4 regions of the Micromonospora sp. NPDC049203 genome follow, and region 2 is predicted to be linked to each of the others. Evidence: riboswitches for the same ligand, from Rfam matches in the RefSeq annotation. Region 2 holds a riboswitch; each other region holds the start of a gene.
What was found. Region 2 has a riboswitch for cyclic di-AMP ahead of ACGFIA_RS20530 (hypothetical protein). Riboswitches for the same ligand answer to the same signal wherever they lie in the genome.
Positions count from the first base shown of each region.

Region 1: linked by a shared signal. The riboswitch ahead of ACGFIA_RS24810 (NlpC/P60 family protein) and the one ahead of ACGFIA_RS20530 (hypothetical protein) in region 2 are both predicted to bind cyclic di-AMP.
Region 3: linked by a shared signal. The riboswitch ahead of ACGFIA_RS10860 (hypothetical protein) and the one ahead of ACGFIA_RS20530 (hypothetical protein) in region 2 are both predicted to bind cyclic di-AMP.
Region 4: linked by a shared signal. The riboswitch ahead of ACGFIA_RS19225 (C39 family peptidase) and the one ahead of ACGFIA_RS20530 (hypothetical protein) in region 2 are both predicted to bind cyclic di-AMP.

Region 1 covers NZ_JBICSV010000011.1:80,462-86,086, reverse strand. Annotated here, with positions in the region: gene ACGFIA_RS24820 (C40 family peptidase) at 1-1,004, shown strand, start outside; gene ACGFIA_RS24815 (peptidoglycan recognition family protein) at 1,075-3,108, opposite strand; cyclic di-AMP (ydaO/yuaA leader) riboswitch at 3,347-3,482, shown strand; gene ACGFIA_RS24810 (NlpC/P60 family protein) at 3,494-4,525, shown strand; gene dcd (dCTP deaminase) at 4,591-5,169, opposite strand; gene ACGFIA_RS24800 (pyridoxamine 5'-phosphate oxidase family protein) at 5,248-5,625, shown strand, end outside.
Region 2 covers NZ_JBICSV010000007.1:177,357-182,981, reverse strand. Annotated here, with positions in the region: gene ACGFIA_RS20540 (AAA family ATPase) at 1-739, shown strand, start outside; gene ACGFIA_RS20535 (cation diffusion facilitator family transporter) at 844-1,758, shown strand; cyclic di-AMP (ydaO/yuaA leader) riboswitch at 1,902-2,032, shown strand; gene ACGFIA_RS20530 (hypothetical protein) at 2,037-3,110, shown strand; gene ACGFIA_RS20525 (SRPBCC family protein) at 3,134-3,586, opposite strand; gene ACGFIA_RS20520 (STAS domain-containing protein) at 3,688-4,047, opposite strand; gene ACGFIA_RS20515 (hypothetical protein) at 4,466-4,870, shown strand; gene ACGFIA_RS20510 (BON domain-containing protein) at 5,031-5,625, shown strand, end outside.
Region 3 covers NZ_JBICSV010000003.1:392,434-398,058, reverse strand. Annotated here, with positions in the region: gene ACGFIA_RS10885 (hypothetical protein) at 1-817, opposite strand, end outside; gene ACGFIA_RS10880 (heavy-metal-associated domain-containing protein) at 855-1,061, opposite strand; gene ACGFIA_RS10875 (metal-sensitive transcriptional regulator) at 1,142-1,441, shown strand; gene ACGFIA_RS10870 (SHOCT domain-containing protein) at 1,568-1,777, shown strand; gene ACGFIA_RS10865 (YibE/F family protein) at 1,927-3,201, shown strand; cyclic di-AMP (ydaO/yuaA leader) riboswitch at 3,356-3,487, shown strand; gene ACGFIA_RS10860 (hypothetical protein) at 3,491-4,519, shown strand; gene ACGFIA_RS10855 (carbonic anhydrase) at 4,579-5,232, opposite strand; gene ACGFIA_RS10850 (helix-turn-helix domain-containing protein) at 5,399-5,625, shown strand, end outside.
Region 4 covers NZ_JBICSV010000006.1:344,199-349,823, forward strand. Annotated here, with positions in the region: gene ACGFIA_RS19215 (CDP-glycerol glycerophosphotransferase family protein) at 1-590, shown strand, start outside; gene ACGFIA_RS19220 (alpha/beta hydrolase) at 597-1,343, opposite strand; gene ACGFIA_RS19225 (C39 family peptidase) at 1,570-2,427, opposite strand; cyclic di-AMP (ydaO/yuaA leader) riboswitch at 2,622-2,764, opposite strand; gene ACGFIA_RS19230 (hypothetical protein) at 3,074-3,832, opposite strand; gene ACGFIA_RS19235 (hypothetical protein) at 3,962-4,303, opposite strand; gene ACGFIA_RS19240 (acyltransferase) at 4,384-5,592, opposite strand.

The DNA of each region.
Region 1 (5,625 bases), on a different contig from region 2:
CCACGCCCCCTCAACGTCACGCCCCGAGCGCGCCACCCGGCCGGCGGGCCGGGTTCCGACGGGTGGTTCACCGTCTGGTCACCCTGGTCGCGGCCGCCGCGGTCGGCGCCGGAATGCTGACGGCCCCGGCGCACGCGGCGCCGTCGGTGGACGAGATCGACGCGCAGATCGACAAGCAGTGGCAGCAGCTCGAACCCACCATCGAGCAGTTCAACAAGGTCCGCTCGCAGCTGCGCGCCAACCAGAAGAAGTCCAAGGCGCTGAAGGACAAGATGGTGCCGCTGGAGCTGGCCTCCACGCTCGCCATGAACAAGGTCGGCGACATCGCGGCCCGCTACTACATCCAGGGCCCGTCGCAGGAGCTGGGCGCGTTGCTGGTGAACTCCAAGCCGGGCGCGCTGGCCGAGCAGCTGGTCATGCTGGACCGGATCGCCGAGGACCAGCGCCGCCAGATCGCCGGTGTGCTCAAGGTGCGTGACGAGTACAACAAGCAGAAGGAGAAGCTCGACGCGCTGATCGCGCTGGAGATCAAGCAGCAGAACGATCTCGCGGCGAAGAAGAAGCAGATCGACGCGGAGATCAAGCGGCTGACCGCCATGCTGCCGGTCACCTCGATCCGCCCGGCGGGCTGCCCCGCCGTCGACGGTGTGGTGAGCAGCGCCGCGCGGACCGCGATCAAGACGGCGTGCGCCCAGGTCGGCGACCCGTACGTGTGGGGTGCCACCGGCCCGAACTCGTTCGACTGCTCCGGCCTCACCCAGTACGCGTACAAGGCGGCGGGCATCTCGCTCACCCACTTCACCGGCGCGCAGTGGAACGAGGGCCGCAAGGTGTCCCGCTCCGAGGCGAGACCGGGTGACCTGGTGTTCTTCGGCTCCGATCTGCACCACGTCGGGCTCTACCTCGGCAACGGCGTGATGGTGCACGCGCCACGTACCGGTAAACCGGTCCAGGTGTCGAGCATCAGCACGATGCCGATCGCCGGCTTCGTCCGGGTCGCCTGACCGTATCCCGTACCACCGAGAGGCCCCCGGTCCGTCACGGACCGGGGGCCTCTCGCCGTGCGGTGACGGGTCAGCGCGGCGCACCGACCGGGGACGGCAGGATCAGCACGTCGTCCAGGTTCACGAACATGATCCGGTGGCCGAACTGGACCTGCACGTAGCGGTTCTCGCCGCGTACCACGGTCCGGTCACCCGGGGCCGAACCGTCGAACGAGACGGCCCGGTAGTACTCGCCGGGCAGCACCCCGCCGACCGCGTACCGCTGGCCGGCGGCGAACGTGTACTGAAGCGGCGAGATGGTCTGGTACGGGATGGTGTCCGGGTAGGCGGCCTGCTCCGGGTAGGCCCGCCCGTACACCGGGATGGTGGCCTTGCCGGGCCGCGGGGTCACCACGAAGCCGGTGGCCCACTTCGCGGTCGGCGCGGAGGCCGGGTTGAGGAACCACGCCTTCTGGCCGAGATACCAGATCGCCGTCCAGTCACCCTGCCGGCCGGCGAGCGCGTACGTCTGACCGGCCGAGGCGCGGGCGCCGTGGTCGGAGATGTACATCGTGTCCGGCGTGCCGTCCGGGCGCAGCCCGAGGTCGTTGACGAGCGGGGCGTCCGGGCTCGGCGCGGTCCGCAGGATCACCGACGAGGAGCCGCGCGACGGGCACGGCTCGGCCGGCGGCCTGGGCGTCGGGACGCCCGGCGGCTGCTGGTTGCAGCCGGTGAACGCCGGCCGGTTGGTGGCGAAGTCCGGGTCGATGGTGACCAGACCGGTCCGCGCGGTGCCGGTGGTGCGGAACGGCGCCTTCATCAGGTCGAAGTAGTGCGACCAGTCCCAGTACGGTCCCGGGTCCCAGTGCATGCCGCCCACCGCGCCGGCGTTGATGCCGGGCACGTTGTCGTGGCCGATGATGTGCTGCCGGTCCATCGGGATGCCGAGCTTCAGCGCCAGGTGGCGCACCAGCTTGGCGGAGGTGCGGTACATCGCCTCGGTGTACCAGGTGCCCTGACCGGCGAAGCCCTCGTGCTCCAGGCCGATGGACTTCGCGTTGACGTACCAGTTGCCGGCGTGCCAGCCGACGTCCTTGGTCTTGATGTGCTGGGCGATGTAGCCGTCCACCGAGCGCAGCGTGTAGTGCCAGCCCAGGTAGTCGGCCCGCTTCACCAGGTCGACGCTCGGGCCGAAGTAGCCCTCGGTGTCGTGGATGACGATGTACTCGATCTTCTGCTGCTTCGGCCGGTCGCCAAGATCGTGGTTGCCGTAGTCACCCGGGTCGTCGCTGAGCTGCTCGTACGGCGCGGGGATCCACTCACAGGCCAGCCGCACCGGGCACTCCAGCCCGTCCGGCCGCTCGGCGTTACGCAAACCGAGCCGGGCCAGCCGGGAACGGTCCGGCGTCGCGGCGGTGGCGGCGAGCGTGACCCGCTGGCCGTCGTCGGTGGTCCGGCTGGCGCCCTGGCCGAGCTGGTCGTACACCTCGTCGGCGAAGGCCGCCGCGCCGTCGGTGGTGTCCGCGCCGGAGTACCGGGCCACCGCGCCGTACCAGGCCGCCGGGTCGGTGCCGGCGCCGACCGGCCCGCCCAGAGCCTTCTGGTACGACGCCAGCAGCGCCGCGCCACCGCGGATGTTCGCGGCCGGGTCGGTCCGCAGCGTCCCGGCGTCGAGCCCGGTGAGCGCGGCGGCGGCGTCGAGCGTCTGGAGCGAGGCGGGCGGCAGCGGGGCCTCCCGCTCCGGCGTGGCGGCCGTGGCCGGGTCGAGCTTCAGTGGACGGGAGTCGTCGCCGCGCGGGTCCTCGTCCTCGTCGACGTGGGCGCTGCCCGGCATGGCGAGGATGTGCGCGGCGTCGGTCAGGTGCATCGGGCCGTAGCCGCCGCTGGTGCTCGGCTGCCCGGTGTGGGTGTCCCAGCGGGACTCCAGATAGGAGACACCGAGCAGCACGTTCTGCGGGACGCCGTACTCGGCGGCCGCGGCGGCGTATTGTTGTTGCCTGTCGCTCGCGGGCGGGGACGTGTCCGGCGCGGCGGTCACCGGGCCGGTCGTCGCCAGCGCGGTGGCGGTGGCCACGGCGGCGGCGAGCAGTATCCGTCTGCCCGACGGCGGGGCGGAGAGGTGCATCGAACCTCCTGGACAGGGATGGGGGTCACTGCGTCTCCACCCTCACTCCGCACACCCGTGACGGTCAATACCTTTCCAGTAAGTAATCAGCCGTGAAAGAAAATTTCACTTCCGTCAGTGGTTCGCCGCCGGATCGCGTACGGAGTGTCACGTCGCTGGAAGTTGCGGATCGATAACGGTGGTCCCTACTCTGGTGAATCGTCGGCCGTACGTCTCACCGTCCAACCCGGTCGGTGACGGACCGGCACCGCCGAGTCGCCCGCGGGCGAGCCGGGGAACCAGGTACCTGGGGTGAATCCGCAGCGATGCGGTAGGGCGGCTCCCTTCCCGCCCGAATCCGTCAGCTAACCCGGTAGGCGGAACTGAAGAAGGAGTACGGACGCCGGTGGCACTCCATGCCCCGCGGCCGTCGTCGAGCCGGTCTGTCGACCGGTCCACGGCTGTGCCGCGTACCCGCTGGTCCCGCTTCACCACCGCCCTCGCCGCCCTGGTCGGCACCGCTGTCGTCCTGACCGGTGGCGCCACCGCGGCACACGCCGAACCCTCGGTCGCCGAGATCGAGGCCCAGATCGACCGCGACTGGAACAAGCTCGAACCGGTCATCGAACAGGTCAACGCCGTACGCGAACAGCTCGCCGCGCGGCGCGAGCAGGCCGACGCGCTCGGCCGGCAGATCGCGCCCCTCCAGGCCCGGGTGGACGCCGCGCTCGGCCAGGTCGGCGGGCTCGCCGCCGACGCCTACAAGGGCGACAACCTCTCCACCGTCAACGCGCTGCTGGGCAGCCGCTCACCGGGTGACCTGGTCAACGGCCTGGAACTGCTCGACCGCTTCGCGCACCGGCAGCACGAGCAGGTGCGCTCCGTCGCCGCGCTGCGCGACGAACTGGCGGCGAAGAAGAAGCCGCTGGACGAGATGATCGCCGGGCTGGCGCGCACCGAGGCCCAGCTCGCGGCGAAGAAGAAGCAGATCGACGCCGAGATCGCCCGGCTGCAGAAGCTGCGGCTCAAGGTGTACGGCAAGGGCGGCGGCGGCCCGCTGCGCCCGGCGCCCTGCCCGGCCGGTTACCCCGGTGGCGCGGCCGGTGCGGCGGTCAAGTTCGCCTGCGCCCAGATCGGCAAGATCTACGTCTGGGGCGCGGCCGGGCCGGACCACTTCGACTGCTCGGGCCTGACCATGGCGGCGTGGGCCAAGGGCGGCGTGTCGCTGCCGCACAACGCACGCCAGCAGCACGGCGTGACGAAGCGGATCGGCCGTGCCGAGCTGCGTGCCGGTGATCTCGTCTTCTACTACGGCGACCTGCACCACGTGGCGATGTACGTGGGCGACGGCTGGGTGGTGCACGCCTCCCAGTCGGGCAAGCCCATCACGATGAAGCGGGTCGACGACGGCGACATCAACAGCTACGGCCGGGTGTAAGGAAGGGCCCCCTCTTAACGCCTCCGGTAGAGGAGGGGGCCCTTCTTAACAACTGCGGGCGTCCGTCAGCGCGTCGGCCAGGTGCGCCAGCTCTGCCAGGACCGGCTCGGCGTCGGGCCGCGCTGCCCCTGGTAACGCGAGCCGTAGACGGCCGAGCCGTACGGGTGCTCGGCCGGCGAGGAGAGCCGGAAGATGCAGAGCTGGCCGATCTTCATGCCCGGCCAGAGCGTGATCGGCAGGTTCGCCACGTTCGACAGCTCCAGCGTGACGTGGCCGGAGAAGCCCGGGTCGATGAATCCGGCCGTCGAGTGGGTCAGCAGCCCCAGCCGCCCCAGGCTCGACTTGCCCTCCAGCCTCCCGGCGAGCTGGTCGCCCAGCGAGATCACCTCAAGCGTGGAGGCGAGCACGAACTCGCCCGGGTGCAGCACGAACGGCTGTCCCTCCGGCACCTCGACCATCGAGGTCAGGTCGTCCTGCTGCTTCGACGGGTCGATGTGTGTGTAGAGATGGTTGTTGAAGACCCGGAACAGCCGGTCCAGGCGTACGTCGATGCTCGACGGCTGCACCAGCGTCGGCTCGAAGGGCTCCAGCGCGAGCGTGCCGGCCTTGATCTCGGAGACCAGGTCGCGGTCGGAGAGCAGCATCCGAACACCATAGCGACCGGTATGGGTGACCTGCGTGTCGCACTACATCTTCGTACACGTGTTCGATAGAGTGTCCACATGGCTTCCTGGTCCGAATTCGCCGCCGACGAGCCCCGCCTCGCCGACGAGATCCGCCTCCTGATGCAGCAGTATGGGCCGGGCTTCGGCTACCTCGCCACGGTCCGCGCCGACGGCGGCCCCCGGGTCCACCCGGTCTCCCCGGTGATCACCGCCGACGGGCTCTGGTGCTTCGTCGTCGACTCGCCGAAGCGCCGCGACCTCGAACGCGACGGCCGTTATGCGCTGCACTCGTTCCCGCCGGAGGAGAGCGACGACGAGGCGTACATCGCGGGGCGCGCGCGGCAGGTGACCGACCCTGCCACGGTGACGCGGCTGGCCCGGATCGCCCGCGCGGCGCCGCAGGGCGACTGGCGGCTGTTCGAGTTCACTGTCGAG
Region 2 (5,625 bases):
CAGGCGCGACCCGTACCAGCTCGCCGGTGGCGTGCGCGAGCTGAGCACGTACGCCGACCGGCAGCGTGCCGCCCGCGCGGCGGCCCGGGAGCGTCCGGCCGACTACCGCGACTACGCGCACGTGGTGGTGGACGAGTCGCAGGACGTCTCGCCGATGCAGTGGCGGATGGTCGGGCGGCGCGGGCGGCTGGCGTCCTGGACGGTGGTCGGCGATCCGGCGCAGACCGCCTGGACCGGCGACCCGCAGGAGCTGGACCGCGCCCGGGACCAGGCGCTGGGCCGACGCAAGCGACACCGCTACGAGCTGACCACCAACTACCGCAACTCGGCGGAGATCTTCGCGGTGGCGGCGGCGGAGATCCGCCGGCTCTACCCGGACCTGCCGCTGCCCGACGCGGTGCGGTCCACCGGCGTGCCGCCGGTCGAGCGCACGGTGCCCGCCGCCGACCTGCCGGCGGCCACCGTCGAGGCGGCCGAGGCGCTGCTCGCGCAGGTGGAGGGCACCGTTGGTGTGATCACGCCGGTGCCGCGCCGGGACGAGGTGGCCGGCTGGCTGGGCGCGCTCGGCGCGAGCCGGCTCCAGGTGGTCACCAGCCTCCAGGCGAAGGGCATGGAGTACGACGGCGTGGTGCTGGTGGCGCCGAGTGAGATCCGGGCCGACCCCGGTTCGGGGGTACGCACGCTCTACGTGGCGCTGTCCCGGGCGACCCAGCGCCTCACCACGCTCGACCCGCTCTGAGGGACACCCGTCCGCGCCCCTGACGTCACCCACAGTTCAGTTGCATACATAGCGATGTGAACATACATTGGGCCTGGCCGGTACGGGGCAGGAAGGGTGTTGGCGTGGGCGCAGGTCATGACCACAGCGGCGCGGTGGCCAACGCGGCACACCGCCACCGGGGCCGCCTCTGGGCCGCCTTCGCGCTGCTCGCCGTCCTGATGGTGGTCGAGGCGGTGGCCGCCTTCACCACCGGCTCGCTCGCGCTGCTCTCCGACGCCGGGCACATGTTCACCGACGTCCTCGGCATCGGCATGGCCCTGGCCGCGATCACCGCCGCCCGCCGCGCCGGCACCGACCCGCAGCGCACGTTCGGGCTCTACCGGCTGGAGGTGCTCGCCGCCCTGGCCAACGCCGTGCTGCTCGGCGCCGTCGCGCTCTACGTCCTGGTCGAGGCGGTACGCCGGTTCGGCGAGCCGCCGGAGGTGCTGGCCGGCCCGATGCTCGTGGTGGCGGTGCTCGGCCTGCTCGCCAACATCGTCGCGTTCGCGCTGCTGCGCGCCGGGGCGAAGGAGAGCATCAACCTGCGCGGGGCGTACCTGGAGGTGCTCGGCGATCTGCTCGGCTCGCTCGGCGTGATCGCCGCCGCGCTGGTCATCGCCGCGACCGACTGGTGGTGGGCCGATCCGCTGGTAGCCGTCGGGATCGGCCTGTTCATCCTGCCGCGCACCTGGCGGCTCGGCCGGGCCGCGCTGCGCATCCTGGTGCAGGCCGCGCCGGAGCACCTCCAGGTGACCGCCGTGCACGACCGGCTGGCCGCCGTACCCGGCGTGGCCGAGGTGCACGACCTGCACGTCTGGACGCTCACCTCGGGCATGGAGGTGGCCTCGGCGCACCTGACCACCGACCCGGGCGTGGACCCGGGGCAGGTGCTGGCCGCCGCGCGGGCCGCCCTGCACGAGGACTTCTCCATCGATCACGCCACGTTGCAGGTCGAACCCGGAGCGTCGGCCGGCGTGTGCGGGAAGACCGAGTGGTGATTAGGGCAGACTTAAATCACTGTGGCTGTTGTAGTCTTATGCCGGTTTTGCCCCACCTGGTGGCGTTGCTCCACCGAGCCACGCCCGGGCAGCGCCGGTAGTGTCGGTCGCGGCCGCACCCGCGGACGCCACCGGCCCCGGTGGGGCGGCCGTCGCCTAATCGTCCGCAGGGACGAGCCGGGGAACCACGTACGTGGGGTGCATCCGCGTCAGCGGTAGGGATCTTCCGTCCCGAACCCGTCAGCTAACCCGGTCGGCGTTGACGGAAGGACGTGTGAATGCCCCACGTGGCACCTGTACGACGGACAGCCGCCCGGTTGGCGGCCCTGCTCGTCGCGACGCTGGCCCTCGGCGTCGCGACTGTTCCGGTCTCCCCCGCCTCGGCGGGGCCGGCGACCGGCCTGCTCGCCGCCGCGCCCGGCGGCGACGACGAGGGCGGCACGCCCGAACTGCGTGCCCAGCTCGACGCCGCCAGCAAGGGCTGGCTGGAGGCCAAGGCCGCGCTGAACCGGTCGGTGAGCCGCCAGAAGCAACTGAACGAACAGCTCAAGACGGTCGGCGCCGAGCTGGCCGTACGCGACGCCAAGGTCGGCGAGATCGCCGCCGTGGCGTACCGCAACGGCCGCCTGGGCACCGCCGGGGTGCTGCTGGGCAGCAGCAGCCCGGAGGGCTTCATGGACCGGGCCGCCGCGCTGGAACAGGTCGCCGCGCACGAGGACCGTACGCTGCGCGACCTGATCGCCACCCGGGACCAGGCCACCCGCACCCGCGCCCAGCTCGACGGCGAGATCCGCGAGCAGCGCAAGCAGGTGACGGTGATGGCCAAGCGCAAGGAGCAGGCCGAGCGCGCCCTGGAGGTGGCGAACGACCGCGCCACGCGCAGCAGCAGCGGCGGCAGCGTCCAGGGCACCTCCACCAAGAACGCGAAGCCGGCGCCGCGCAACTCGGACGGCTCCTGGCCCCCGGAGTCGTGCAGCGTCAACGACCCGACCCCGGCCAACGGCTGCATCACCCCGCGCACGCTGCACGCGCTGCAACAGGCGAAGGCGGCCGGCTTCACCAGGTACGTCTCGTGCCACCGGCCCAGCGGCTCGGGCGAGCACCCGAAGGGGCGGGCCTGCGACTTCGCCGCGCAGAAGAACGGCTTCGGCGGCGTGGCCTCCGGCGGCGACCGGACGTACGGCAACAACCTGGCCGCGTACTTCGTGCGCAACGCCGACCCGCTCGCCGTGCTCTACGTGATCTGGTTCAAGCAGATCTGGCTGCCCAGCAGCGGGTGGAAGTCGTACAGCGGGGGCAACGGCGACCCGTCCAGCGACCACACCAACCACGTGCACCTGTCGGTGTACTGAGCGCCCGGAAGGGGCCGGCCGGATCAGGCCGGCCGGCCCTCCAGGGTCGCTCCGAGACGCGCCGCCAGGCCCAGGTGAGCCGCCCGGGCCTGGCGGAACGCGTACCCGAACAGCGGTGCCGGCGCGGTGAGCGTGATCTCCACCTCGACGCGTACCGTGCCGTCGTCCTCGTCGCGCAGCCGGGTGTGGTTGCGTACGGTCGTCGCCGGCTGCTGCCGGGCGACGGTGACCACCTCGTCCTCGCTCGCGATCAGCACGTCCGCCTGGTAGGTCACCGGGAAGTGCAGCGGGCCGAGTTGCAGCCGGTCGGTGATCGCGTAGCTGGCCAGCGCGCCGGGCCGGGCCGGCAGCTTCCGGACCCGGACGATCAGCGGATGCAGCTCACCCTGGCGACTCAGGTCGCCTAGCAGGGCCACCGCTTCGGCCCGGCTGCACCGGGCCTGCACGGTGTAGCTGAAGCTGTCGCTGCTCTGCAAGCGGGCCCCCTCGCCGTCGTGCGTCGCGACGATCGTCCCGTACCGACGCCGGACTGGCAACGGGTAGAAGGTCCCCTGGCCGCAGGGGGTGCGAACGGCGCTCAGGCGCCGGGCAGCACCTCGGGGGTGTCGTCGGCGAACCACGGCTCGGGCGCGCCGAAGAGGCCGAGCAGGCCGGTCACCCAGAGCTGCCGGTGCACGAACCGGCTCGGCTCGGTGACCACGAGCTTGACGCCGCTGACCTCGCAGGTCTGGAAGCCGGCGACCATGGCGCTGATGCCGACCGAGTCGATGAACGTGACAAGCCGCATGTTCAGCTCGATCCGCGCGGGGCGGGCCTTCGCGAGCACCTCGGCGATCGCTTCCCGCACCTCGTACGCGGTGTCGACGTCGATCTCCCCACGGGGCGCGATCTCGACGACACCACCCGGCCGCACCGACTTCACGATCGACAGGCTCACGCGAGCACCTCCACTCGCCCATGACGGGCGCCTCATCAGTACGCGGGCCGCGACCGAGAGTATTCCTCCCACGCCCCGGTCGCCACCCCCCGGGATGAGCAATTCGCGAACTGGGCACACCTGGGCGTACCCAATCCGGACCACCGGGTTCCAGTTTCCCCCTGTGGCGGGCCACGGCCAACCGTGCGACCGGGCGGGCCCGCCGATCCCGCGGACCAGGGTAGCTGGCGCACGCACGTCCCGTCCGCACCCGTCCCGGCGCGTTCGGGTGCTTCGTCCCGTTCACCGGCCGCACCCGCCATGACCCGGGCGTGGTTTGCCGCCGGGTCCGGTGGGGCACTGCCCGGGACAGTGACCGCCGGATGGACACCGGAGTCCGAAGTGGCCGCCGGCCTTCGGCACCCGAGGAGGTAGAACGATGTTCGGAACCAACCTGCTGGACCGCCGGGGCAAGGCCGAGCGGGTCGCCGACCAGGCGTGGCAGCACCTGCTCTCCGCCGTCGGTTCCGCCGGTGACAGCATGCGCGACGCCACCCGGACCGCCCGCCGCAGCTCCTCCGGCCTGGCCGACGACGCCACCGACCTGGTCGGCTCCGCCGCCGAGGAGGCACGCCGCCGGGCCGGTCTCGCGTTCGACGCGCTCGCCGGCCGCCGTCCCGCGCTGCCCTGGACGCTGCTGATCGCGGCGGCGCTCGCCGGCGCGGCGATCGGCTGGGCCGCCGGCACCGCGGCACGCGCCGCCGGCAGCCGGGACCGCGCCGCCGACGACATCGAGTTCGTGGACGTGGACCGGCCGAACTCCCCGGCCGGCCTGGACGGCTGACCCCAGACGCGCCAGACACGGTGGCCGCCCCCGGGACTCCCGGGGGCGGCCACCGTGCTGCCTCACCCGGATCGGGCGAGGGCCGCTCACCCGGAACGCGCGCAGGATCGCGGGTGCGGGACCACGTGCCCGTGCCGCGACCGACGGGAGGGAGAGCCGGATGGCCACCGACACGATCACGCGTACCGACCGGGACATCCAGTCCGCCGTGCTCGACGAGCTGACCTGGGAACCCCGGGTCGGCCCGGACGAGATCGGGGTGACTGTCACCGAGGGCGTGGTGACGCTCACCGGCCGGGTGGACAGCTACGCCAAGAAGTGGGCCGCCGAGCGGGCCGCGCACCGGGTCACCCGGGTCCGCGCGGTCGCCAACGACCTCGCCGTCCGGATCGGCACCGCGGCCGGGCGGGAGGACCCGGAGATCGCCATCGCCGCCGTCCGGGCGCTGGAGTGGGACGCGTTCGTGCCGATCGAGACGTTGCAGGTGACTGTGGCCGACGGCTGGGTCACGCTGCACGGCGAGGTCGAGTGGGAGTACCAGCGGCGGGCCGCCGAACGCGCGGTCGCCCGGCTCACCGGCGTGTGCGGGGTGAGCAACGGCATCGCGGTGCGTCCCACCGCCCACCCGGACGGAGACGACCTGGCCGAGCGGATCGTGGACGCGCTGGCCCGCAACCGCGCCACCGAGGCCGAGGAGGTCGACGTGCGGGTGCACGGCGACACGGTGCTGCTGGACGGGCAGGTCCACTCGGCCG
Region 3 (5,625 bases), on a different contig from region 2:
CCCCGGCCGACGGCACCTCGGCGGCGAACGTGACCGCCGGGCCTGCGGGTGTGCGCCCGTCGCCGGGCGTGCCCTCCGGGTGCACGTGCAGGTACGCCAGGTCGCCCTGCCGCAGTGCCACCAGGTGCCCGTACGCGCCGAGGTAGGGCTGAAGATCGGTGACCGGCCGCCCGTCGCGGCTGACGGAGAGCGTGAGCCGGTTGGTCCGGCCCGGCTCCGGCGTGCCGGTCAGGGTGACCGTGTAGCCGTCGACAGTCGTGCTGGTCGCCGGTGCCGGCAGTGGCCGGGCGGCCAGCTCGCCGGGGACGGTGACGTCCAGGCCGAGGGTGAGCGGCTCCCCGCCGCCCGGGGTGAAGTCGGCGAACGCCCGCCAGACGCCGGGGCCGTCCACCGGCGAGGCGACGCGCCAGGTGCCGTCGCCGTCCATCTCCGGGTGGACGTGCCGGAAGCCGGAGAGGTCCCGCCGGGCGACGATCAGGTGCATACGCTTGTCGTGGGCCACCTCGTAGCGGGTGACGGGTGCGCCGTCCGGGCCGGTGATCCGGAAGGCGAACTGCCCCGCCGGGGCGGCGGCGGGCTGGAAGGTGTAGCCGCGTTCGGAGACGAGCAGGCCGCCGGGCAGGTGCGCGGAAGCGCCGCCCGTCTGGCTCTCGTCGCCGTGACCGGCGTCGCCGGCCCCGTGGTCGCTGTCGCTGTCGTCGTGGCGGGTCTCGGCGGCCGGGGTGACGGGATCGGCCAGGTTGCCGATCCCGTACGCCGCGCCGAACACCGCCACGAGGCCGAGGGCGAAGCCACTGAGCTTCGTCGCCGTGTTCATTGGTGTCTCCTCGGTTTCCGCGGGTCCGTCGGACCCGTCACGCACCGACGAGGTCGTAGCCGGCCTCGTCGACCGCCGCGCGGACCGCGTCCACGTCCAGCGGGTCCTGACTGGTGACGGTGACCCGGCCGCCGGCCAGGTCGACCTGGACGTCGGTGACGCCCGGAAGCGCGCTCAGCTCGGTGCTCACCGAGTTGACGCAGTGCCCGCAGGTCATGCCGCTCACCTGGTAGGTGCTCTCCATCTCGCCCTCCGATCTTATACCCCCCAGGGGTACGTTCGAGACGTTAGCATACCCCCGAGGGGTACGCTATCCTCGGTTTCATGACCGCGCCGTCCAGCCCGACCCGGGGCTACACCGCCAGCAAGGACCAACTCCTCGCCCGGCTCCGCCGGATCGAGGGTCAGGTCCGTGGCATCGAGAAGATGGTCGAGGACGACCGCTACTGCATCGACGTGCTCACCCAGATCTCGGCCATCCAGGCGGCGCTGGACAAGGTCGGCCTCGGCCTGCTCGACGGCCACGCCCGGCACTGCATGCACGAGGGCGCCGCCGAGGGCCGGGCCGACGAGATGGCGACCGAGATGATGGCCGCCGTCGGCCGCCTGATGAAGCGCGGCTGAGCGGGGACCTCCGGCCCCCGGAACCAGGCACATCGACCCGCGCCGACGCGTCGGGGCGGTCGTACCGTCGAAGTGGCGGGCAGGCCGACCCCGGCGGACCCGCGGCGACGGACGGAGGGCGGCCCGATGATGTGGCAGAGCCCGATGATGGGCTGGATGTGGATCTGGTCCCTGCTGGTGCTCGCGGTGCTGGCAGGGCTCGTCTGGGCGGCCGTGCGGTGGACCGGCCCCCAGTACCTGGGCCCGACGACGGCCCGGCGCATCCTGGACGAGCGGTACGCGCGCGGCGAGATCGACGAGGACGAGTACCGGCGACGCCGGGCCGGTCTGACCTGATCACGCGAGGCGAGCGTCACCGGTCCCGGTGAGGTCAGGCTGCCTACCATGGCCGGGCGACGACCCGGACGTGGTCGACACGTCCGCGCCGCCCGGGTGACCAGACCGGTCCGGCGGACCAGGCGTCGCCCCGACCGTTGGGAGACGCCATGGGTGCCGACCACACCCGCCCCGCACCCGCCGCGCCGCCGGGCGTACGCCGGCTGCTCGTCGCAGTGGTGGTGCCGCTGTTCGCACTCACCGTGATCGCGGCGCTGGTCCTCTGGCCCCGGCAGGACCGGGAGCCGGTCGGCGGCGCGGACGTCCCCCGCTACCACGGCACGGTGACCCGGGTGGTCACCGAGCCCTGCCCGCCGACCCCGGAGGCCCCGGACGGCGGGGGCGGCCCCTGCGGCACCGTGACGGTGACCGCCGAGCAGGGTCCGGACGCGGGCCGCCAGGTCGAGACGCCGATCCCGGCCGGGCCCGGCGCGCCCCGGGTCGCGGTCGGCGACGAGGTGGTCCTGGTCGAGCTGACCGACCCGGCCGACCCGGCGGTGAAGTCCTACAACATCGCCGAGCACCAGCGCGGCACGCCGCTGATCTGGCTGATGGTGCTGTTCGCCGCCGCGATCGTGGCGTTCGGCCGCTGGCGCGGGCTGGCCGCGCTCGCCGGCCTGGCGGCCAGCTTCGCCATCCTGCTCGGCTTCGTGCTGCCGGGCATCGGCGCCGGCCAGCCGCCGCTGCTGGTGGCCATCGTCGGCGCCGCGTTGATCATGTTCGTGGTGCTCTACCTGACCCACGGGATCACCGCGCAGACGTCGGTGGCGGTGCTCGGCACGCTGGGCAGCCTGGTGATCACCGGCGTGCTCGGCCTGCTCGCCACGTCCGCCACCCACCTGACCGGCTTCGGCAGCGAGGACGCCACCACGCTGTCCATGTTCCAGGCCGACGTGGACCTGCACGGCCTGCTGCTGGCCGGCATCATCATCGGCTCGCTGGGCGTGCTGGACGACGTCACGGTCACCCAGGCGGCCACCGTCACCGAACTGGCGCACGCCAACCCCGGGCTGTCCCGGCGGCAGCTCTACCGCGCGGCGACCCGGGTCGGCCGGGCCCACATCGCGTCCACCGTCAACACCATCGTGCTGGCGTACGCGGGCGCCTCGCTGCCGCTGCTGCTCCTGCTGGTCGCCGACTCCCGCCCGGTCAGCGAGATCCTCACCAGCGAGTTCCTCGCCCAGGAGATCGTCCGCAGCGCGGTGGCCACGCTCGGCCTGATCGCCGCCGTACCGCTGACCACCGGCCTGGCCGCGATCGTGACCACCGCCGGACGGCGCCCGCGCGGCGCGGAGCCGGCGCCGCCCGCGCCCCGGCCGCCGGCCGGACGGGACGACGCGCTGGAGGCGCTCGGCGGCGGAAGGAGTACGGAGGCCGCATGGTGAGACTCCGCAGCGTGACCATCGATTTCAAACGCGACGCTGGTCACGGTGCGCCACGGCGAAATCTCGCTATTGGTCGGCTTCCGGACGTAGATCCTCACGAGTGCTGTCGGGTAACCTCGCTGCCGGTCACCGCCGAAGGCGCGCACCGGCGCCAGCGGTGCCGCCGCCCAATCGCCCACGGGCGAGCCGGGGAACCAGGTACATGGGGTGAATCCGCGACAGCGGTAGGGGCCACTTCCGTCCCGAACCCGTCAGCTAACCCGGTCGGCGGCCGACGGAAGGGAACACTGTGACGGCACCCCTGCGCCGCTGGCTGACACCCGTGGTGGCCGTGCTGGCCTCACTGGCCGTGCTGGCCGGGCCGACGCCGGCGACCGCGGCCCCCGCCGCGGCGGCACCCGGCAACCCCTCGGGCCACGAGGAGGACGGCGAACCGCCGCTCATCACCGAGGCGATCGACTCCGCCAACCGGAACTTCCTCCAGGCCAAGGCGAAGCTCGCCAAGTCGCAGGACCGCCAGCGGCGGCTGGCGGCCGAGGTGAAGACGGCACAGGCCGAACTCGACGCGCTCAGCCCGCAGGTCAACCAGCTCGCCGCCCAGTCCTACCGGACCGGCCGGATGGGCGCGATGGCGATGCTGCTGGAGAGCAACTCCCCCGACTCGTTCGTCCGCCGGGTCAACGCCCTGGACGAGCTGAACCTCCTCAACGCGCAGCGCCTGGCCGCCATCAACGCGGTCAAGACCCGCGCCGAGCAGGCCAAGATCGCGATGGACGCCGAGGTCCGCGAGCAGGAGAAGCAGAAGAACGCGATGGAGCGCGAGAAGGTGCAGGCCGAGCGCGCGCTGAAGCTCGTCGGCGGCCTCGGCTTCACCGGCGGACTGGTCTCCGCCACCTCACCGGTCGCCAAGATCGCCCCCGGCCGCACCGCCGACGGCGGGTGGAAGGCCGAGTCGTGCAGCGAGGACGACCCGACCACCTCGGGCTGCGTCACGCCGCGCACGCTGCACGCGTACAAGGAGGTCCGGCGCGCGGGCTTCAAGCGCTTCGTGGGCTGCTACCGGTCCGGCGGGCCGTGGGAGCACCCCAAGGGCAAGGCGTGCGACTGGTCGCTGCAGAACAGCGGCTTCGCACCCTGGCACAACAACGACACCCGCAGGTACGGCAACGAGGTGGCCGCCTTCCTCATCCGCAACGCCGACCGGCTGGGCATCTACTACGTCATCTGGAACCGGCAGATCTGGTTCCCGGCCACCGGCTGGCGCTCCTACAGCGGGCCGTCGAACCACACCGACCACGTCCACATGTCGCTGCTCTGACGCCGGACACCACGAAGAAGGGGCCGCCCTCGGGCGGCCCCTTTCGTCTTCCCCGTGGATCAGCTCGCCAGCGCCGGGTCTGCGGGCGCCGCCGGGGCGGGCAGCGGGGCCGGGGCCTGCGCCACGGTCCGCACCTCGCCGCCGGCGAGCCGGTACGACATGCCGACCACCGTGCACCGCCCCGCCGCCACCCGCTCGGCCAGCACGCCGGACCGGGCCAGCAGCGTCTCCACGGTCTGCGCGATGTGCACGTCGATGATGCCGTCGAGGTCCTCGACGCCCTGGCGGGCGGCGCGCAGCAGGCTGGGCGAGACCGCGTCCACCACCGCGCCCAGGTGCCCGGCCGGGGCGGCGCCGGTCCGGACCCCCTCGCGGGCGGCCTGGACCGCGCCGCACGAGTCGTGCCCGAGCACCACCACGAGCGGAGTGCCCAGCACGGTGACGGCGTACTCGACGCTGCCGAGCACCTCCGGCCCGGCGGTGTGCCCGGCGGTACGCACCACGAAGAGGTCACCGAGGCCGCGATCGAAGATGATCTCGGCGGCGAGCCGCGAGTCGGAGCAGCCGACGATCACCGCGAACGGGTGCTGGCCGTCGGCGACAGCCGCCCGGTGGCCGGCGTCCTGATTCGGATGCTGGGGGACGCCGGTGACGAACCGGTGATTACCGGCACGCAGTTCGGCAAGTGCCTGCTCCGGGGTCCTCGGCGTCATGTCGCTCACCTCGTCTACCAGGGAACTACCAGGCCGGACGGCCTCGCGACCAACGTTCACACGCCCCTCGGGAGCCGTCAAGATTCGTGATACGCATTTCATACTTTCCCGTCGCCGCCCGCCTCCGGACCGCGCCGATTCGGCAGGTGGCGGCGGTGGCCATAGCATGACCACCATGGCGACCACACCAGTTGAGGACGGGAGCCGCCGTAACTGGACCTTCCTCACCAACCACGGCCACGTGCTGCTGGCTATCGCACGCAACCCCACCGCCCGGCTGCGTGACGTCGCCGACGAGGTGGGCGTGACCGAGCGGGCGGCCCAGGCCATCGTCGCCGACCTGGAGGCCGGGGGTTACCTGCGGCGTACGCGGGTGGGACGGCGCAACGAGTA
Region 4 (5,625 bases), on a different contig from region 2:
GGACCGGGCACCACGCCGACGCCAACTACTGCTCGCTGCCGGTGGCCGAGACGTTGATCCGCCGGCTGATCGACCGCGAGGTGGCGGTGATCCTGCGCGCCCACCCATACACCGGCAAGAACCCGGCCTCGGCCCGTCAGCTCGCCCGGCTCACCGAACTGCTCGCCGCCGACCGGGCGAAGACCGGCCGGCCGCACCTGTGGGGTGCCGCAGCGGCCCGCGAGCTGACGCTGACCGAGTGCGTCAACCGCGCCGACGCGCTGGTCTCCGACGTCTCCGGGGTCATCTCCGACTGGCTCTACTCCGGCAAGCCGTACGCGGTCACCGACACCGGCGCCGACGGCGAGCACTTCGTCGAGCGGTTCCCGCTCGCGGCGTCCGGCTACGTGCTGCGGCGGGACATGTCGAACGTGGACGAGGTGCTCACCGACCTGCTCGACGCCGACCCGAAGGCCGCGCAGCGCTGGGCCGCGCGGACGCGCTACCTGGGCGACTTCCCCGCCGACGCCTACGCCGAGGCGTTCCTCGCCGCCGCCCGCCGGGAGCTGGAACCCGACTGGGCGGTCCCGGCGCCGCGCGCCGTGGTGTAGGCCAGGTCAGAGGTACGGGTCGAGCAGGGCGAGCACCGCCGCCGGGTCCTCGACGTGCGCGTTGTGGCCCAGCCCCGGCAGCGTGGCAACCGGCACGCCCAGTTCCTTGAGCTGCGCGTCGGTCACCATCGGGTCCAGCTCGCCCCGGGCCAGCAGCACCGGCACGTCGGTGGCGGCCAGCAGCGCCGGCAGCCGGGGCTCCCCGACCGCGAACGCGGCCGGGTCCATGGCGAGCCGCCAGCGGCCGTCCTCCCGCCGCAGCCCCGCCTCCACCACGGGATGGTCCGGGGCGAACAGTCCGGCCAGCCCTGATACCCGCAGGTAGCGCCGGGCCGCCTCGTCGCGGGTGGCGAACCAGGTGACCGGCCGGGCGGCCAGCTCCGCCGACTTCGCCAGCTCGGCCGGGGACCAGACCGCCTTGATGCCGAGGCCCACCACCGCGTCGATCGGAAGACCCCGCTGCCGGGCGGCGAGCGCCAGCGCCACCACCCCGCCGAGCGAGTGCCCCAGCAGCACGAGCCGGTCGTCGGGGCCGAGCCGGACCGGGCCGAGCCCGTCGGCCACGCGTTGGGCCAGGGCCTCGAACGAGTAGCCGTGCAGCGGCGGCGACCAGCCGTGACCGGCCAGATCGCTGGCGAGCCAGCGGCCGGGCCAGCGGCGCTCCAGCAGCGGCGCCCAGGGCAGCCACACCTCACCGGTGGCGCCCATGCCGTGCAGGAGAACCAGATGCCGGTCACCCGTCGTATCGCCCATTGGCGCAGTCTGCCACCGCCCGCCCCGCCCCCGCGACACCGAACCCACCCCACCTCGGTCCCGCCCCGCCCTCACCCCCGCCCGTCGATCTTGCAGTTGCGGCCCCGCCGATGCCCGTTTTACCCCGCTGTGGAAGGGCCGAAAGTGCAAGATCAACGAGGGCGGAAGGTGGGACGGGGAAGGCCGGCACCCCCGGGGGGTGCCGGCCTTCGGGTTTGCGGACGGGTCAGGCGGAGTAGCCGCGGCTGGCGATCCAGTGCGCCAGGTCGATCGTGGTGACCCAGTACGACGGCAGCGACGGGTCGGCCGAGTCGGCGATCCGCACCATCCGGCCGTCGTTCTTGTAGCCCACCACCGCGACGTAGTGGCCACCGGGGAACGAGTGCCAGCCGCCGTTGGTGTCGGTGACGGTGCCGGCGACGTTCGCCACGACCGCGCGGCCGTTGCTGATCGCCTCGACCACGTCGGCCTGGAGCCGGTCCATCTGAGCCGGGCTGGCGGAGCCGGCGGGAATCATGCGGGTCCGGTACGGGTTGCCCTTGACCTGCTGGTTGAGCACCCGGGTGGTGTCCTCGGCCGAGTTGGTGCCCATCTCGGTGGTGCCGAGCGGACCGGCGAGCGCGTCCTGGCTGCGCTCGATGCCGGCGGCGCTGAGCGCGTTGCGCACGGCGGCCGGGCCGCAGTAGAAGTAGTTGGTCTGCGCCTGGTAGTCGTAGTCGAGCGACCTGCTCGACGGCGGCTTCGGCTTCGCCTTCGCCGTGGTGTCCGGGTCCGCCGACGCCTTCGCCGACGCCGACGCGCTGGGCGACGCGCTCGGCGCGGCCGAGGCACTAGGCGACGCCTGCGGGACGGCGATCCGGGCCTCGCCGCGGCTGGCGGGCTGCTCGCCGAGGCGGGCGGCGCCGAGTTCGGCGACCGATGCGGTGTTCTCCTGGACCGGCGCGTCGTCACCGGCGGTGGCGACGGTGCCGGCACCGGCGGCCAGCACGAGCGCGGCGGCCGATCCGGCGATGATCTGGTACGGGCGTTCGGTGACGATCCGTCGTAGCTGACGCTTCAGGTGGTGCTTCACGAAATCCTCCACGGGGCGTGAGCGGCGCACGCCGGCCCGGCACGCGGAGGAACTCACGCGTGCTGGCGGGGCCGGATGGCCGGGGGATCGGGAACGCCCGTGACGCCGGGCGCCCAGGGGGGCGGTTGCGGTCGCGCGTCAGGCGAGCGCGGGCACCGCGTTGCCGTGGAGGCGGGGGGACGATCGGGGGGTGGGCACGAGGTCGGTACTCCTTCCGTGACCGCCGACCGGGTTAGCTGACGGATTCGGGCGGGAAGTACGCCCTACCACGGGCCGTGGGCCCGCGGATTCACCCCGATGTTGCTTATGGGTCCCCGGTTCGTGAGACACGATTAGGCGGGTCGGTGCGGCGTCGCCGTCGGCGATCGGTTACCGCATCGACGCGCCGACACTACCGGCCGGTATTGCCCCCTGCCAAACGTCCCGACCTGCGTAAACGTGATCTGCGGTAACGGATTTCGGAACAGCCGGTTACTGACTTCACTCGATGGGACAAGCGGTTTTCACGTCACCCGGCGGCGGAAAGCGGACAGACTGCGAGCAGCCGGCCCGCAGTCGCGTGACTCGATGGCCCGTTCTGCGCCCGGCGCCCGATTCGACGGCCCGGGTCCCCGGGCCCGCAAACATCGCGGGTAACGATTCGGTCGAGACGCCCGTCTCAGCCCACCCGGGCCGGACGCCACCTGGCACGCCGCACCGGCGCGGGCACCGGCAGCGGGTTCGTCGCGGCGCTCCGGTACGCCGGGGCGGGCCACAGCGCCGCGGTGGCCGCGTACGCCTCGGCGGCGAGCGTACGGGCGGCCTCGGCGGCCAGTTCCGCGTCCCGCCAGGACTGCCGCTCCCGCGCGGCGGCGCTCTCCCACCCGGCCCGGCGCCCGTCCCGGACGATGCGGGCCAGCACGATCTCCTGGTCGGCCGGGTGCCGGCGCGGATCCCAGCCGTTGCGGCGGGCCAGCACGTCGGCGAGCTGGCGGGCGCTCAGGTCGCCCCGCCAGTGCGCCGTCATGGCGGCGTGGCGCAGCCAGCGCTCCCGGGTCGCGTACTCCGCGGGGGTTCGGGGTGTGCGCGGGGCGGCCAGCGCGGCGGTGCCGGCCAGGCGTCGGGCGGCGGCGTCCGCCTCGTCGTACGCGGTCCACGCCCGGTCCGCCTCGTCCTGCGCGGCCAGCCACTGCTCCCGGCGGCGCCGGGCGGTCTGGGCGGCCCCGGCGGCGGCCACCGCCACCTCCTCGGCGTACCGGATCAGGTCGTCGCGGCGGGCGGCGTCGGCCGGTTCGGCGGCGGCCTCCGGCGCGGCGTCGCGGTCGGGCCGGGCCACGAGCGCGGCGAGCAGGCCGAGGGCGAGCAGCAGCAGGAAGGACCAGATGGCGGCGGCCTCGGGCACGGAGGTGAGGAAGTGGTACAGAGCGGTCTGCGACATGGTCGGCACCTCACGGGAAGGACCTGGCGGGAGGACCCGCACGACCTCGCCGGGCGCCGTTGGGCCGCCGTGGCGGGTGCGGGGATGACGTGCGGTGGGTGCGGTGAACGGGCGCGGCCCGTGGGTGGATCAGCGGGCGGGCGGTGCCCGCGGGCCGGCCGGCGCGGCGGTCCGGCCGGCCGGGACCGGCTGCGGGTCACCCGGGACCGCCACCCGGGCGGCGGGTGCCGGGCCACCGGCGGGACGGGCGTGCCACTCGGCCACGCGGTCGGCCTCCGGCCGTGCGGCAGCCGAGGCGCCCACGGCCGGGTACGCCGGGACGGCGACCGCCGGAGCCGGAGCGGCGGCGACACCGGACGGCAGCGCGGCGGCGCCGAACGAGCAGGCGACGACCACGGCGAGACTGGCGAACATCCGGGCGGCCCAGCGCGCCACCCACCACACGGGGCAGGTGAGCGCGATCGGAAGCACGGGTACAAATTACCGCCGATCCCCCACCAACGCACCGCCGCACGGCGTGTCGCGGATCAACCGGCCGACGTGTGCGCGTGTCAGTCCGGGCGACGCCGCCCGGCGTACTCGACGCCCTCGGCCGGACCGGTCCCGGACGTCGCGCCGCCGTCGGCGGCCGGGGTGGCGGCGGGCCCGCGCGGAGCCGGCACGGCCGGTGCGCGCGACGCCGCGCGGGCCCGGCGGGACGGGCCGAGCAGGCGCATCATCGGCACCTCCACCCAGCGGTGCAGCGCGGCGGCCAGCGCGAGCGTGACCACCAGGAAACCGAGCACCGCGAGCGGGCCGCGCCAGCCGGGCAGCCCGGTCCCCCAGTGCCCGGTCAGCCGCAGCACGGTGACCATGACCAGCACGTGGACCAGGTAGAAGGCGAACGAGACCTCACCGAGCCAGACCATCGCCCGGGACCGCCACGGGGTGGACCGGCCGCGCACGTCGGCGTCCGCCGCGGCGGCGATGACCAGCAGGTACGCCACGGCGAGCAGGGCGGCCCAGAACTCGGCCGGGATCCACATCGCGGCGACCACCCAGGTGGCGACGAAGATGCCGGTGGCGGCGGCGAGGTTGGGTCCGCGCCAGCGGTGCCGGCGCATCAGCTCGGCGGCGGCCACCCCCATCCAGAACTCCAGCGACCGGGTCACCGGGAAGATCTGGGTGAACCACCACCGCTGCTCCTCCGGCACCAGGTGCTGGCCGGGCCACAGCGCCAGGATGAGCAGCGGCGCCGCGACCAGCACGGTCCGCAGCGCCCCGGTACGGGCCCGGCGCAGCCACGGCACCACGAGCGGCAGGCACAGGTAGAACGCCAGCTCACAGGAGAGCGACCAGCTCACGTTGTTGACGCTGTAGAAGTAGCCGCCCAGCGGGATCCACGCCTGGACCAGGAAGAAGTTGCCGATCGCCGCCCAGGGCACGACCGGGTCGGCGAACCAGGCCGCGATCGCCAGCGCCGCCACGAACGTCACCACGTGGTTCGGGTAGATCTTGGCGAGCCGCCGGCGCAGGAACGTCCACGCGCGTTCCCCGTCCCGGTACGACCAGACCAGCACGAACCCGCTGAGGATGAAGAAGAACTCCACACCGGAGAGGCCGAGGCTGAACGCCTTGTCCATCACCGGCTTCAGGTGCGGCTCGGCGATGATCCCCATGGTGCCGGCGTGGAAGGCGAAGACCAGCAGCGCGGCTACCCACCGCAATCCGGTCAGCGACGGCAGTCGTGGGGCACGGGTGACGGTCGGCGCGCTGGTCATTCCGGGCACCCTACCCCGGGGAACCGGGACGTT